Regions from separate parts of the Sodalis sp. RH24 genome, predicted to be linked through region 1. Evidence: predicted binding sites of a transcription regulator. Region 1 holds the regulator's gene; each other region holds the start of a gene.
The links. The regulator PurR, encoded in region 1, represses purine synthesis genes. The targets are predictions, from matches to a motif close to CANGCAAACGTTTGCNTG.

Region 1 (3,148 bases):
TTCCAGGCAGCGGCGGCAAAAACCGGTGACCGGCGCAAACGCAAACCGGTAAAAATAGCCAAGAAAAGCAAACCTGTCGCCAGCGCGCCCGCCGTCAGTGAAAAAGCCAGCATTAAAAAATCGCCGGAACCGGCGCATGAAAAAGCCGGCGTGAAACGGCCTTTGGAACCCGCGGTGGTGAAAACCGGCGCGAAGAAAAGCAAAACCTCCCCTCTTGCCAAGGCATCAAAAACCACGGCGACGAAAAAAATAGCCTCCTTCACTCCGCCGAAAAAAGGCTATAAAAAAGGTTACGGCCGGCACCGGATGATAAAAGATCAGGCGGCGGTAGAACTGGTGGCCAACGATCAGCCGATAAAGATGAGCGAGAGCCATAAGAAACGCTACCAGACCGCCAAGCTTACCGCCATGAATAAACTCCTCTCCCAAATGGGCAAGCCTTACCGTTGGGGCGGCATGTCGCCTAATACCGGCTTTGACTGCAGCGGCCTGATTTATTATGCCTACAAGGATGTGGTACGCATCCATATGCCGCGCACCGCCAACGAAATGTACCACCTGCGCGACGCAGCGCCGGTTAAGAAAGACGAGTTGGAAAGCGGCGACCTGGTCTTTTTCCATATTTCCAATCGCGGCGCGGCGGATCACGTCGGCGTCTATCTTGGCAATGGTCGCTTTATCCAGTCGCCCCGCACCGGCAGCGATATCCGTATCAGCTATCTGAGTGAGGATTATTGGCAGGATCATTACGTGGGCGCCCGCCGGGTGGTCACGCCGAAAAATATCCGCTGAAGGCGCGCCGGAAAAAAAAGAGGAGCCAAGGCTCCTCTTTTTTATATCTGAACCGAGAGGGTGTCAGTTCATGACGGCGGTAAAGCTGAAGACAATAATCACCAGCAGCGAGAACACCGTGGTCAGTAACGACATTTTTAAATCGCTGTCCATTCTATCTCCTTAACGTAAACCAGGGCGCCGGCCTTATCCACCGGCCCGCAGAGCAGTTATCGTCAGTTTGCCATAACAGCGATGAAAAAGCTTGCTCCCAACCTGTAGCCGCCACATTTAACACTTTCACTTTGGCGCGGGATGAACGAAAATTAACGGTTAATTCCACAGCGTCGGAAAGTGCTTGCGCCTTCGACAGACATTATTCCAGCCAGGGCGTACGGGAGTATCAAAGGCATGGCAACCATTAAAGATGTGGCAAAACGCGCTAATGTATCGACAACCACCGTTTCGCATGTGATCAATAAAACCCGTTTTGTTGCGCAAGACACTCAAATTGCCGTGCTGGACGCCATTAAACAACTGCATTATTCACCCAGCGCCGTGGCGCGCAGCCTGAAGGTCAATCGCACCAAGTCCATCGGCCTGCTCGCCAGCACCAGCGAGGCGCCCTATTTCGCCGAAATTATCGAGGCGATTGAGCACCATTGCTTTGCTCGCGGTTATACCCTGATATTGTGCAATTCGCACAATGATCTCGAAAAACAGCGCGCCTATCTGGCGATGCTGGCGCAAAAGCGCGTCGACGGCCTGCTGGTGATGTGCGCCGAGTATCCCGAAACGCTGCTGGATATGCTTGAGGAATATCAGCATATCCCCATGGTGGTCATGGATTGGGGTGAGGCCCGCCGTGATTTTACCGACACCATTATCGATAACGCCTTTGCCGGCGGTTATATGGCGACGCAATATTTGCTTAAACGCGGCCATCGCGCCATCGGCGCCATTCCCGGACAGCTGGCGCGCAACACCGGCGGCGGCCGCCACCGCGGCTATCTGCATGCCATGGCGGAGGCCGGCATCCCGTTAAACGACCGCTGGATTGTGCAAGGCAATTTCGAGCCTGAATCCGGCTACCTGGCGATGAAACAAATCCTGGCGCAAACGCCGCGTCCCACCGCGGTCTTCTGCGGCGGCGACATTATGGCCATGGGCGCACTGTGCGCCATTAATGAAATGGGCCTGAGCGTACCCGAGGATATTTCTATCATCGGCTACGACAACGTGCGCAATTCGTGCTTTTTCAGCCCGGCGCTGACCACCATCCATCAGCCTAAAGAGGATTTGGGCGAGGCGGCGCTTACCATGCTGCTCGATAGGATTACCAGCAAACGCGAGAACGCCAAAACCATCGAAGTCCATCCGTCGCTGATTGAACGCCGTTCGGTCGCAGACGGTCCCTTCCCCGCTTAAGGCCACGCGCCAGGCCCGGGCAACGGGCTGGCGCCTCCAGGGTCTGTTGCTATGTAAAGCGCCGTCCGCCTCGGACACAAGATTTTTCATATAATGATCTCTGTGCAAAGAGTTATTGTTTCAGCGAGAAATCATTAAGTTATAATGGGAAATACATTAGCGCGTTAGCTATTGTCTAAATTAAAATGCAGGCTTATACTCAATATCGTTAACAATTATAACGAGTTGTCTAATAAATTTGTATAAAAGTATGTCGTGTTTTCCAACATGACATCACCCTTTTATAAAGCGCCCGGCTAAGTCGCAGTCTAAGGTTTACTTTATATTCCTCTGTTGATGGTGATACTTCAGACACCACGGATAACCGTGGATTCTTATAAAGCCCGCAGGCATGGTGAGTGCTTTTCCTGACGGGGCACTGCAGAAGAAAGGTGATGGAGAAGCTATGAGTTCCTCGTGCGTTGAAGACCTGAGCTTTCATGATAATGATTGGTACCGTATCGTCCATGAATTGCTCTCTGAAGCCGGTATTGAACTCAATGGTTCAAGACCATTTGATATCCGAATCAAGAATCCGGGATTTTTTAAGCGCGTATTGCAGGATGGATCTTTGGGATTGGGCGAGAGTTACATGGATGGCTGGTGGGAGTGTGAGCGGCTGGACATTTTTTTCCAGCGTGTTCTCAGGGCGGGTCTGGAGAATAAACTTCCGCATCATTTAAAAGATACCTTACGCATTGCCGCCGCCCGGCTGATGAACCTCCAGTCGCGAAAGCGGGCCTGGATCGTGGGCAAAGAACATTACGATTTGGGTAACGATCTGTTTGAAAAGATGCTCGATCCCTATATGCAATATTCCTGCGGCTACTGGAAACAGGCGACCACCCTCGAGGAAGCCCAGCAGGATAAGCTGAAGATGATTTGCGAAAAACTGCAGCTGCGACCCGGC
Region 2 (3,148 bases), 2.6 Mb from region 1:
TCTTGGCACACACAATAACAAACCTGCCTTCACGTTTAGACAAGAGAAAAGAATTAAGTCGTTCAAGGTGAGGTTTGACGGCGCCTATGAATATATTCAGGTTGATAACCTTAATCCCAAACACTATGGTGCCGGTAAAATTATTGAAGTCAGGTCAAAAGACACAATGGCTATGGGTGATAATGTCATAATGAGGGTGGTTGAGCTGAAGGGAGAATTAGTGCCTGTGCGCGCGGCGGTAGTGCCCAAAAGAGGCCTTAAATATGAAATTTTTAATCGGGCTATGCCTGGCCGGCGCGGCCATCCCGTCGAGTTTGACGGTCGCCGCTGGTTGTTTGAAGCGCCGACGTCAATCCATGTCGCCAAAACGCTGCGACGCGCCATTGCCAAGGATATTGTCGGGGAGAGCGTCAACGCGTTCGATTTGTCCACGCCTGATAAGCTTGGCCTGCGCTGGGATATAAATAATAATTCATATCTGAAAATTAAAAATAAATATTTTAAAGTGAAAAGATATCCGCAAACCGCATACAAGTTTTTTCTGATGAATAATCATCGAAAAATCAACCTTCGCTTCAAGAAAAATAAATTTCATGTCGAAAATTTTAGGGAAAGGATTAACGATCTCCTTAAGATTGGCATGAGCGGCCGGGGGGGACTCAGGCCGCGTAAGCATGCTGTGGATATTCTCAAGGACCTGGATGGGTTCGACCTTGAACAGGCCAAAACACTGCTGTCTCAATACCATTTCCCCCAGGAGGGACTGTTTAACGAATATTCGTTTGCCTTGCATATTGAACAGTTTAGTGAAATTCCTCCCTGGGCAAAACGGTTTAAAATTGATGAAAGCGCCGTCAATGTGGCGCCGGCGCAAGGGCGGAAAGTGCCTGTGTTTGATCCCGATGACGAATCCGTTAACCTTGAACTCCTGCTCGGTACGCAGATTGGTGAAGGTGATTACGGTATCGTTTTCCAGGATGGCCAGGATCCCAATTGGTATATCAAGATGATGCGCCCACATCCGGATGGCGACGCCGATATAGATATTGAAATGTTGGCGGAAAAGGAGGCTGAAAGCTTTCGTTTATATTATGGCCCGGAATCGGCAAAGGTATTTGCTGATAATGATGGTAATTTTTATAACAGAATGTACAAAATTCCCGGCATAACGTTAGATTCACTTCCCGAGGGCTCCCTGCCGCACGATGCAGTTGAACGCTTTGTCGATATGCTGGAAAAACTAAATAATGTCAATATGATACACGCTGATCTCCATGGGGCGAATATGTTGTGGGATGCAGAAAGTGAAATGTTTTTCCCCATTGATATCATTGATATTAAAAAAGATTTTTTTCGCAGCGGCAACGACTATAAACACAGTCTAAACATGCGTGGCGAAGAAAGATGGGACGATGTGATTTATGAGATCAAACAAAAGATGGCGTCCTGAGGCCATGGCAAGGATGCGGCCGCTCTTTATCCGGCGATAATGAACAACGCGCCGGTGGTCACGCCAGCCGCCGCCGTGCCGCCTGGTCCAGCGAAACGTTTCGATGGCGATCACATTTTTGATGTTTCCCGCTTGTGGCCTGGCCCGTTTGTGATTATTTTCAGCCCAGCGAAACGTTTCGCTGGGAGGATCAGCCAATGAAAAAAGGATTACTGCTCAACGCCGAGGTTTCCGCGTTGATTTCCCGCTTGGGGCATACCGATGAAATCGTCATTGCCGATGCCGGGTTGCCCATACCCGCGACAGCCGCCAGGATCGATCTGGCGTTGACCCAGGGCGTGCCGGGCTTTTTACAGGTGTTCGACGTCGTGGCCAGTGAGATGCAGGTGGAAAGGGCGATAATCGCCAGCGAAATGGCCGCCCATAATCCCGCGCTGCACCAGGCGTTGCTGGCCGGGCTGTCCCAGCTGGAGCAAGCGCAGGGCAATACCATCGTCATCGACTATATCAGCCATCAGGCATTCAAAGCGCAGACCGCCCACAGCCGGGCCGTTATTCGCAGCGGGGAGTGCTCGCCCTTCGCCAACGTTATCCTCTGCTCCGGCGTCACCTTCTGAGGCATTTATGCAACCCTTACTGCAACTGAGCGGGATAGACAAGTCGTTTCCGGGCGTCAAAGCGCTTTCCGGCGCGGCGCTGACCGTGTATCCCGGCCGCGTGATGGCGCTGGTGGGGGAGAACGGCGCCGGTAAATCCACCATGATGAAGGTGTTGACCGGGATTTACAGCAAGGATGCCGGTACGCTCATATTTATGGGAAAGGAAGTTGCCTTCAGCGGCCCCAAGGCGTCGCAGGAGGCCGGTATCGGTATCATCCATCAGGAACTTAACCTGATCCCTGAACTGACGATCGCCGAAAATATCTTCCTGGGGCGCGAATTCCTTAACCGTATCGGCGGCATCGACTGGAAGCGGATGTATCGCGAAGCGGACCGACTCCTGGGCCGCCTGAACCTGGCCTATAGCAGCCACCGGTTGGTGGGGGAATTATCGATTGGCGATCAGCAGATGGTGGAAATCGCCAAGGTAATCAGCTTTAAGTCGCAGGTGATCATCATGGACGAGCCCACCGATGCGTTAACCGATACGGAAACGGCATCGCTGTTCAGTGTGATAAACGAACTGAAGCAGCAGGGGTGCGGCATTGTCTATATCTCCCATCGGCTAAAGGAAATTTTCGAGATCTGCGACGATGTCACGGTGATGCGCGACGGGCAGTTTATTGCCGAACGGCCGGTAAACGAGCTGCAGGAAGACAGGCTGATTGAAATGATGGTGGGCCGCCGCCTGGAGGAACAGTATCCGCGCGTCACGCAGCGTCCGGGCGAGGAGCGCCTGCTGGTCAGCCACCTGTCGGGCCCCGGGGTGCATGACGTCAGTTTCTCCCTGCGCCAGGGGGAAATCCTGGGCTGCGCCGGGCTGATGGGCGCCGGCCGTACCGAACTGATGAAAACCCTCTATGGCGCCGCCAGGCGCACCGGCGGCAGCGTGACGCTCGACGGACGCGCCGTGGTCGCCAGGTCGCCCCAGGACGGGCTTGCCAACGGCATTGTCTATATTTCCGAGGATCGCAAGCGCGACGGACTGGTGCTGGGCATGTCGGTAAAGGAAAACATGACTTTAACCGCCCTGCGCTAT
Region 3 (3,148 bases), 1.2 Mb from region 1:
GCGGTAATTCGGGGATTCTTTGGTGATGGCGACGTCATGGACGTGGCTTTCCTGAATACCCGCGCCGCTGATACGCACAAATTCAGCCTTGGTGCGCAGCTCGTCGATAGTAGCACAGCCGGTCAGGCCCATACAGGAGCGCAGCCCGCCCATTTGCTGGTGGACGATTTCCTTCAGGCGGCCTTTATACGCCACCCGGCCTTCGATACCTTCCGGCACCAGCTTGTCGGCAGCGTTGTCGGTCTGGAAATAGCGATCGGAGGAACCTTTGGACATGGCGCCAAGCGACCCCATGCCGCGGTAGGATTTAAACGAACGGCCCTGGTAGAGCTCGATTTCACCGGGGGATTCCTCGGTGCCGGCCAGGAGCGACCCGACCATGACGCAGGAGGCGCCGGCGGCGATGGCCTTGGCGATATCGCCGGAGAAGCGGATACCGCCGTCGGCGATAACCGGGATGCCGGTGCCTTCCAGCGCTTCCACCGCATCGGAAATGGCGGTGATTTGCGGCACGCCCACGCCGGTGACGATACGGGTGGTGCAGATGGAGCCGGGACCGATGCCCACTTTAACCGCGCTGACGCCGGCCTCGACCAGCGCGATGGCGCCGGCGCCGGTAGCGATATTGCCGCCGATAATCTGCAGGTCGGGATATTTGGCGCGGGTGGCGCGGATACGTTCCAATACGCCCTCGGAATGGCCGTGGGAGGAATCGATCAGCAATACGTCGACGCCGGCGGCGACCAGCGCGTCGATACGCTCTTCGTTACCGGCGCCGGCGCCTACCGCCGCGCCTACCCGCAGGCGGCCGTGCTCGTCCTTGCAGGCGTTGGGCTTGCGCTCCGCTTTCTGGAAATCCTTGACGGTAATCATGCCGAGCAGATGGAAATGCGCATCCACCACCAGCGCTTTTTCCACGCGCTTTTCATGCATTTTCTGCAGCACGACTTCGCGCGCCTCGCCTTCTTTTACCGTGACCAGGCGCTCTTTCGGCGTCATGACCGCGGTAACCGGCTGGGACAGGTCGGTGACAAAACGCACGTCGCGGCCGGTGATAATGCCCACCAGCTCGTTGTCGCCGGTGACCACCGGGTAGCCGGCAAAACCGTTACGGGCGGTCAGTTCCTTTACCTGGGATAAGGTGGTGGCGGGAGTAACGGTCTTGGGATCGGTGACCACGCCGCTTTCGTGTTTTTTCACCCGGCTGACTTCTTCGGCCTGGCGTTCGATGGACATATTTTTATGGATAAAACCAATGCCGCCTTCCTGGGCCAGGGCGATAGCCAGGGGCGCTTCAGTCACGGTATCCATGGCGGCGGAGAGCAGCGGAATATTCAGGCGTATTTTTTTAGTCAGTTGCGTGCCGAGTTCGGCCGTGTTGGGTAACACCGTGGAATGTGCAGGTAACAGGAGGAGATCGTCGAACGTTAGAGCTTCTTTTGCGATACGTAACATAGCAATATCTCACCAGGATGAATGTATAAAATATTGCCGTGGCATTATACAGAACGTAACCGGTTGCCTCCAGCACTTTTTAAAAAAAATGCTTGATCTGCGCTGAGCGATAAGTAATATCAATCGATTAACCCTTATTTATAGAAGTTGATCTGGCTCACATGTCTTCACCGCCCACCGCTTTGATTTTTACCGTCTCCCGTCTTAACCAGACGGTGCGCGAACTGCTGGAAGGCGAAATGGGCCAGGTCTGGCTGACCGGCGAAATCTCCAACTTCTCGCAGCCCGCCTCCGGCCACTGGTATTTTACGCTGAAGGACGATCGCGCCCAAGTGCGTTGCGCGATGTTTCGCAACAGCAACCGGCGGGTAACCTTCCTGCCGCGCAACGGCCAGCAGGTGCTGGTGCGGGCGGCGCTGACGCTGTACGAACCGCGCGGCGAATACCAGTTGGTAACCGAAAGCATGCAGCCCGCCGGCGACGGCCTGCTGCAACAGCAATTCGAGCAGCTTAAGCAGCGCCTGTCCGCCGAAGGTCTTTTTGACAGCATCCATAAGCAGCCTTTGCCCAGCCCGGCCCGCCGGGTCGGCGTGATCACCTCCGCCAGCGGCGCGGCGCTGCATGATATCCTCAATATTCTGCGGCGCCGGGATCCCTCGTTGCCGGTGGTGATTTATCCCACCCAGGTGCAGGGCCAGGACGCGCCGGCGCAGATCGTGCGCGCCATCGAGGCCGCCAACCGGCGCGGCGAGTGCGACGTGCTGATCGTGGGCCGCGGCGGCGGTTCGCTTGAAGATCTCTGGGGCTTTAACGATGAGCGGGTGGCGCGGGCGATTTTTGCCAGCCGCCTGCCGGTGGTGAGCGCGGTCGGCCATGAAACCGATGTCACCATCGCCGATTTTGTCGCCGACCTGCGCGCCCCTACCCCTTCGGCGGCGGCGGAGCTGGTCAGCCGCAATCAGCTGGAGCTGGCGCGGCAATTACAGTCCCAGCAGCAGCGCCTGGAAATGGCGATGGACTATTTTATGGCACAGCGCCAGCAGGTCCTGACCCGGATGCAGCACCGCCTGCAGCAACAGCATCCGCACCTGCGCCTGGCGCGCCAGCAAACGGCGCTGATAAAACTGCGCCGCCGGCTGGACGACAGCCTGCAGGGGCAGTTGCGCCAGGCGCGCTTACGCCAGGAGCGTTTGCTTCAGCGCCTGGGCCAGCGGGCGCCGCTGCCGCGCATTAATCACGCGCAGCAGCGCTTACAGTCTTTAGGCTACCGGCTGCGGCAGGCGATCGGCGGCCGCTTGAACCAGCAGGGGCACATACAGGCGCTGCGCTACCGGCTGGCGCAGGGCATCACCCGGCAGTTAAGCGGGGAGCAGCGGACCTTCGGCATGCTGTGCTCCCAGCTGGAAGCGGTCAGCCCGCTGAAAACGCTGGCGCGCGGGTTCAGCGTTACCACCGATACCAGGGGGGCGCTGGTCAAACGGGCCCGGCAGGTGAAGGCGGGGGATATCCTGTCAACACGTCTGGAAGACGGGCGGGTGGAAAGCCAGGTGCTGAGCGTCACGCCCGCCGCGGCGAAATCCGCGCGGCGCGCCAAAGACGCCGGATAACGCCCGGGGCCGGCGCCGTACGCCTGATTAATTCTGATTACCGCGCGCGGAGGCCAGGCGGGCAAAAGCGTTATAGCCCGCGCCAA
Region 4 (3,148 bases), 2.6 Mb from region 1:
GGGATTTCACATCTGACTTAACAGACCGCCTGCGTACGCTTTACGCCCAGTAATTCCGATTAACGCTCGCACCCTCCGTATTACCGCGGCTGCTGGCACGGAGTTAGCCGGTGCTTCTTCTGCGGGTAACGTCAATCAACAAGGTTATTAACCTTATCGCCTTCCTCCCCGCTGAAAGTGCTTTACAACCCGAAGGCCTTCTTCACACACGCGGCATGGCTGCATCAGGCTTGCGCCCATTGTGCAATATTCCCCACTGCTGCCTCCCGTAGGAGTCTGGACCGTGTCTCAGTTCCAGTGTGGCTGGTCATCCTCTCAGACCAGCTAGGGATCGTCGCCTAGGTGAGCCATTACCTCACCTACTAGCTAATCCCATCTGGGTTCATCCGATGGCGTGAGGCCCGAAGGTCCCCCACTTTGGTCTTGCGACGTTATGCGGTATTAGCTACCGTTTCCAGTAGTTATCCCCCACCATCAGGCAGATCCCCAGACATTACTCACCCGTCCGCCGCTCGCCGGCAAAGTAGCAAGCTACTTTCCGCTGCCGCTCGACTTGCATGTGTTAGGCCTGCCGCCAGCGTTCAATCTGAGCCATGATCAAACTCTTCAATTAAAAGCTTGATGCTCAAAGATTGTCATACTGTTAATCTTATGAATTAACTGTTTGTTCACTCTTCAAGACTTGGTATTTTGTGTTTCGATACGGTCTTGTGAGTGCCCACACAGATTGTCTGATAAATTGTTAAAGAGCAGTGCGCCGCTGTAATCAGTCTGGCGCGAGGTGGCGTATGTTACGCTTTCCTCTTTCAGTGTCAAGCCCGTTCGGCCTGTCTTCTGACTCGTTTCCGCTACCCTGCGATGTGCTGCACGGTGCCGGTCGATGGAGGCGCATTATAGGGATTTCAACCGAAGCCGCAACAGCTAATTTGCCCAATCCGAACTGTTTGCTGCATTCCACAGCAATACCGGGGTTTATACCCTCTTTTGCACAAACTTATCCACAGATGATTGCCGCAGGCAAAAATTGCCGAGCATCGCGCAATCGTTTTCGCTACAATTCACGCAAATTTTATCGGCTCGCGTATTTTATCAAGCGGCGGCTTTTTTCAGTAAAAAACCGCCGCTTGATACCAGTTTTTTATTAAAGCTATCCAATCAAGGGATAAATTGACCATGCAACAACCACGTCCTGTTCGCCGCGCCTTGCTCAGTGTGTCTGACAAAGCCGGTATCGTAGAATTCGCTCAGTCATTATCGCAACGCGGCATCACGCTGCTCTCCACCGGCGGCACCGCGCGGCTGCTGGCGGAGGCAGGGCTGCCGGTGACCGAGGTTTCCGATTACACCGGTTTTCCAGAAATGATGGATGGACGGGTGAAAACCCTGCATCCCAAGGTCCATGGCGGCATTCTGGGGCGACGCGGCCAGGACGATGCAATTATGCAACAGCACCATATCGACCCCATCGATATGGTGGTGGTTAATCTTTATCCGTTTGCCAGCACAGTGGCGCGTGAAGGCTGTACCCGCGAGGAAGCGGTGGAGAATATCGATATCGGCGGGCCTACCATGGTGCGCTCCGCCGCCAAGAATCATAAAGACGTGGCGATCGTGGTTAACAGCGGCGATTACGCCGGGATCATTGCCGAGCTGGATGCGCATAACGGCTCGCTGACGCTGGCGACCCGTTTTGATCTGGCCATCAAGGCCTTTGAGCATACCGCCGCCTACGACAGCATGATCGCCAACTACTTCGGCAGCCAGGTACCGGCCTATCACGGCGATACCACCGTACCCGCCGGACGTTTCCCACGCACCCTTAACCTGAACTTTATCAAAAAACAGGATATGCGCTACGGAGAAAACAGCCATCAGCTGGCCGCCTTCTATATAGAAGAGCCGGTGCGGGAAGCCTCGGTCGCCACCGCGCGGCAGTTGCAGGGCAAGGCGCTATCCTATAACAATATCGCCGATACCGACGCCGCCCTGGAGTGCGTAAAGGAATTCGCCGAGCCGGCCTGCGTGATTGTCAAGCATGCCAATCCTTGCGGCGTTGCCACCGGCGGCGCGTTGCTCGAGGCATATGAGCGCGCCTATAAAACCGATCCCACCTCGGCGTTTGGCGGCATTATCGCCTTTAACCGCCCTCTTGACGCCGCCGCCGCGCAAGCCATTATCAGCCGCCAGTTCGTGGAAGTGATTATCGCGCCGTCCGTTAACGACGACGCCCTGGCCATCCTTGCCGCCAAGCAAAATGTCCGGGTACTGGCCAGCGGCGTCTGGTCGTCCCGGGTGCCGGCGCTGGACTTCAAGCGGGTTAACGGCGGCCTGTTGGTACAGGATCGCGACTTAGGCATGGTCGGCGAGGCGGATCTGCGCATCGTCACCGAACGCCGGCCGACCGCAAGCGAGCTGCGCGACGCGCTTTTTTGCTGGAAAGTGGCTAAATTCGTTAAATCCAACGCCATCGTTTATGCCCGCGATAACATGACCATTGGTATCGGGGCGGGCCAGATGAGCCGCGTTTATTCGGCGAAAATCGCCGGCATCAAGGCGGCGGACGAAGGGCTGGACGTGCGCGGCTCGGCCATGGCCTCCGATGCGTTTTTCCCGTTTCGCGACGGAATTGACGCGGCGGCGGCGGTCGGCATCAGCTGCGTGATCCAGCCCGGCGGTTCCATTCGCGATGACGAAGTCATTGCCGCGGCCAACGAACATGGCATCGCCATGATCTTTACCGATATGCGTCATTTCCGCCACTAAGCCCAGGAGCGACCAATGAATATCTTAATTATCGGGAACGGCGGCCGCGAGCATGCCCTGGCCTGGAAGGCCGCCCAATCGCCGCTGGCGGATAAAGTCTATGTAGCGCCCGGCAATGCCGGCACCGCCCTCGAACCGGCGCTTGAAAACGTCGACATCGGCCCGACCGATATCCCGGCGCTGGTCGCCTTCGCCCAAAGCCACGCCATCGGCCTGACCATCGTCGGCCCCGAAGCGCCGCTGGTGATGGGCGTGGTGGATGCGTTCCGCTCAGCCGGCCTGCCGGTATTCGGCCCGACCAAAGCGGCGGCGCAGTTGGAAGGCTCGAAGGCGTTTACCAAGGATTTCCTGGCCCGCCACCATATCCCCAGCGCGGAATACGGTA

Region 2: a site for PurR is predicted at 1,617-1,634, ahead of rbsD (D-ribose pyranase). Genes of this name have one in related genera too.
Region 3: a site for PurR is predicted at 1,508-1,525, ahead of guaB (IMP dehydrogenase). Genes of this name have one in related genera too.
Region 4: a site for PurR is predicted at 1,036-1,053, ahead of purH (bifunctional phosphoribosylaminoimidazolecarboxamide formyltransferase/IMP cyclohydrolase). Genes of this name have one in related genera too.

What each region holds. Positions count from the first base shown of each region.
Region 1 covers NZ_CP178729.1:743,060-746,207, reverse strand. Annotated here, with positions in the region: gene ACL2XG_RS03345 (NlpC/P60 family protein) at 1-792, shown strand, start outside; gene ACL2XG_RS03340 (YnhF family membrane protein) at 856-945, opposite strand; gene purR (HTH-type transcriptional repressor PurR) at 1,183-2,199, shown strand; gene cfa (cyclopropane fatty acyl phospholipid synthase) at 2,645-3,148, shown strand, end outside.
Region 2 covers NZ_CP178729.1:3,390,911-3,394,058, reverse strand. Annotated here, with positions in the region: gene ACL2XG_RS15395 (hypothetical protein) at 1-1,450, shown strand, start outside; gene rbsD (D-ribose pyranase) at 1,648-2,067, shown strand; gene rbsA (ribose ABC transporter ATP-binding protein RbsA) at 2,075-3,148, shown strand, end outside.
Region 3 covers NZ_CP178729.1:5,035,164-5,038,311, reverse strand. Annotated here, with positions in the region: gene guaB (IMP dehydrogenase) at 1-1,455, opposite strand, end outside; gene xseA (exodeoxyribonuclease VII large subunit) at 1,617-3,062, shown strand; gene ACL2XG_RS22885 (MFS transporter) at 3,090-3,148, opposite strand, start outside.
Region 4 covers NZ_CP178729.1:3,298,036-3,301,183, forward strand. Annotated here, with positions in the region: rRNA gene ACL2XG_RS14970 (16S ribosomal RNA) at 1-613, opposite strand, end outside; gene purH (bifunctional phosphoribosylaminoimidazolecarboxamide formyltransferase/IMP cyclohydrolase) at 1,174-2,763, shown strand; gene purD (phosphoribosylamine--glycine ligase) at 2,779-3,148, shown strand, end outside.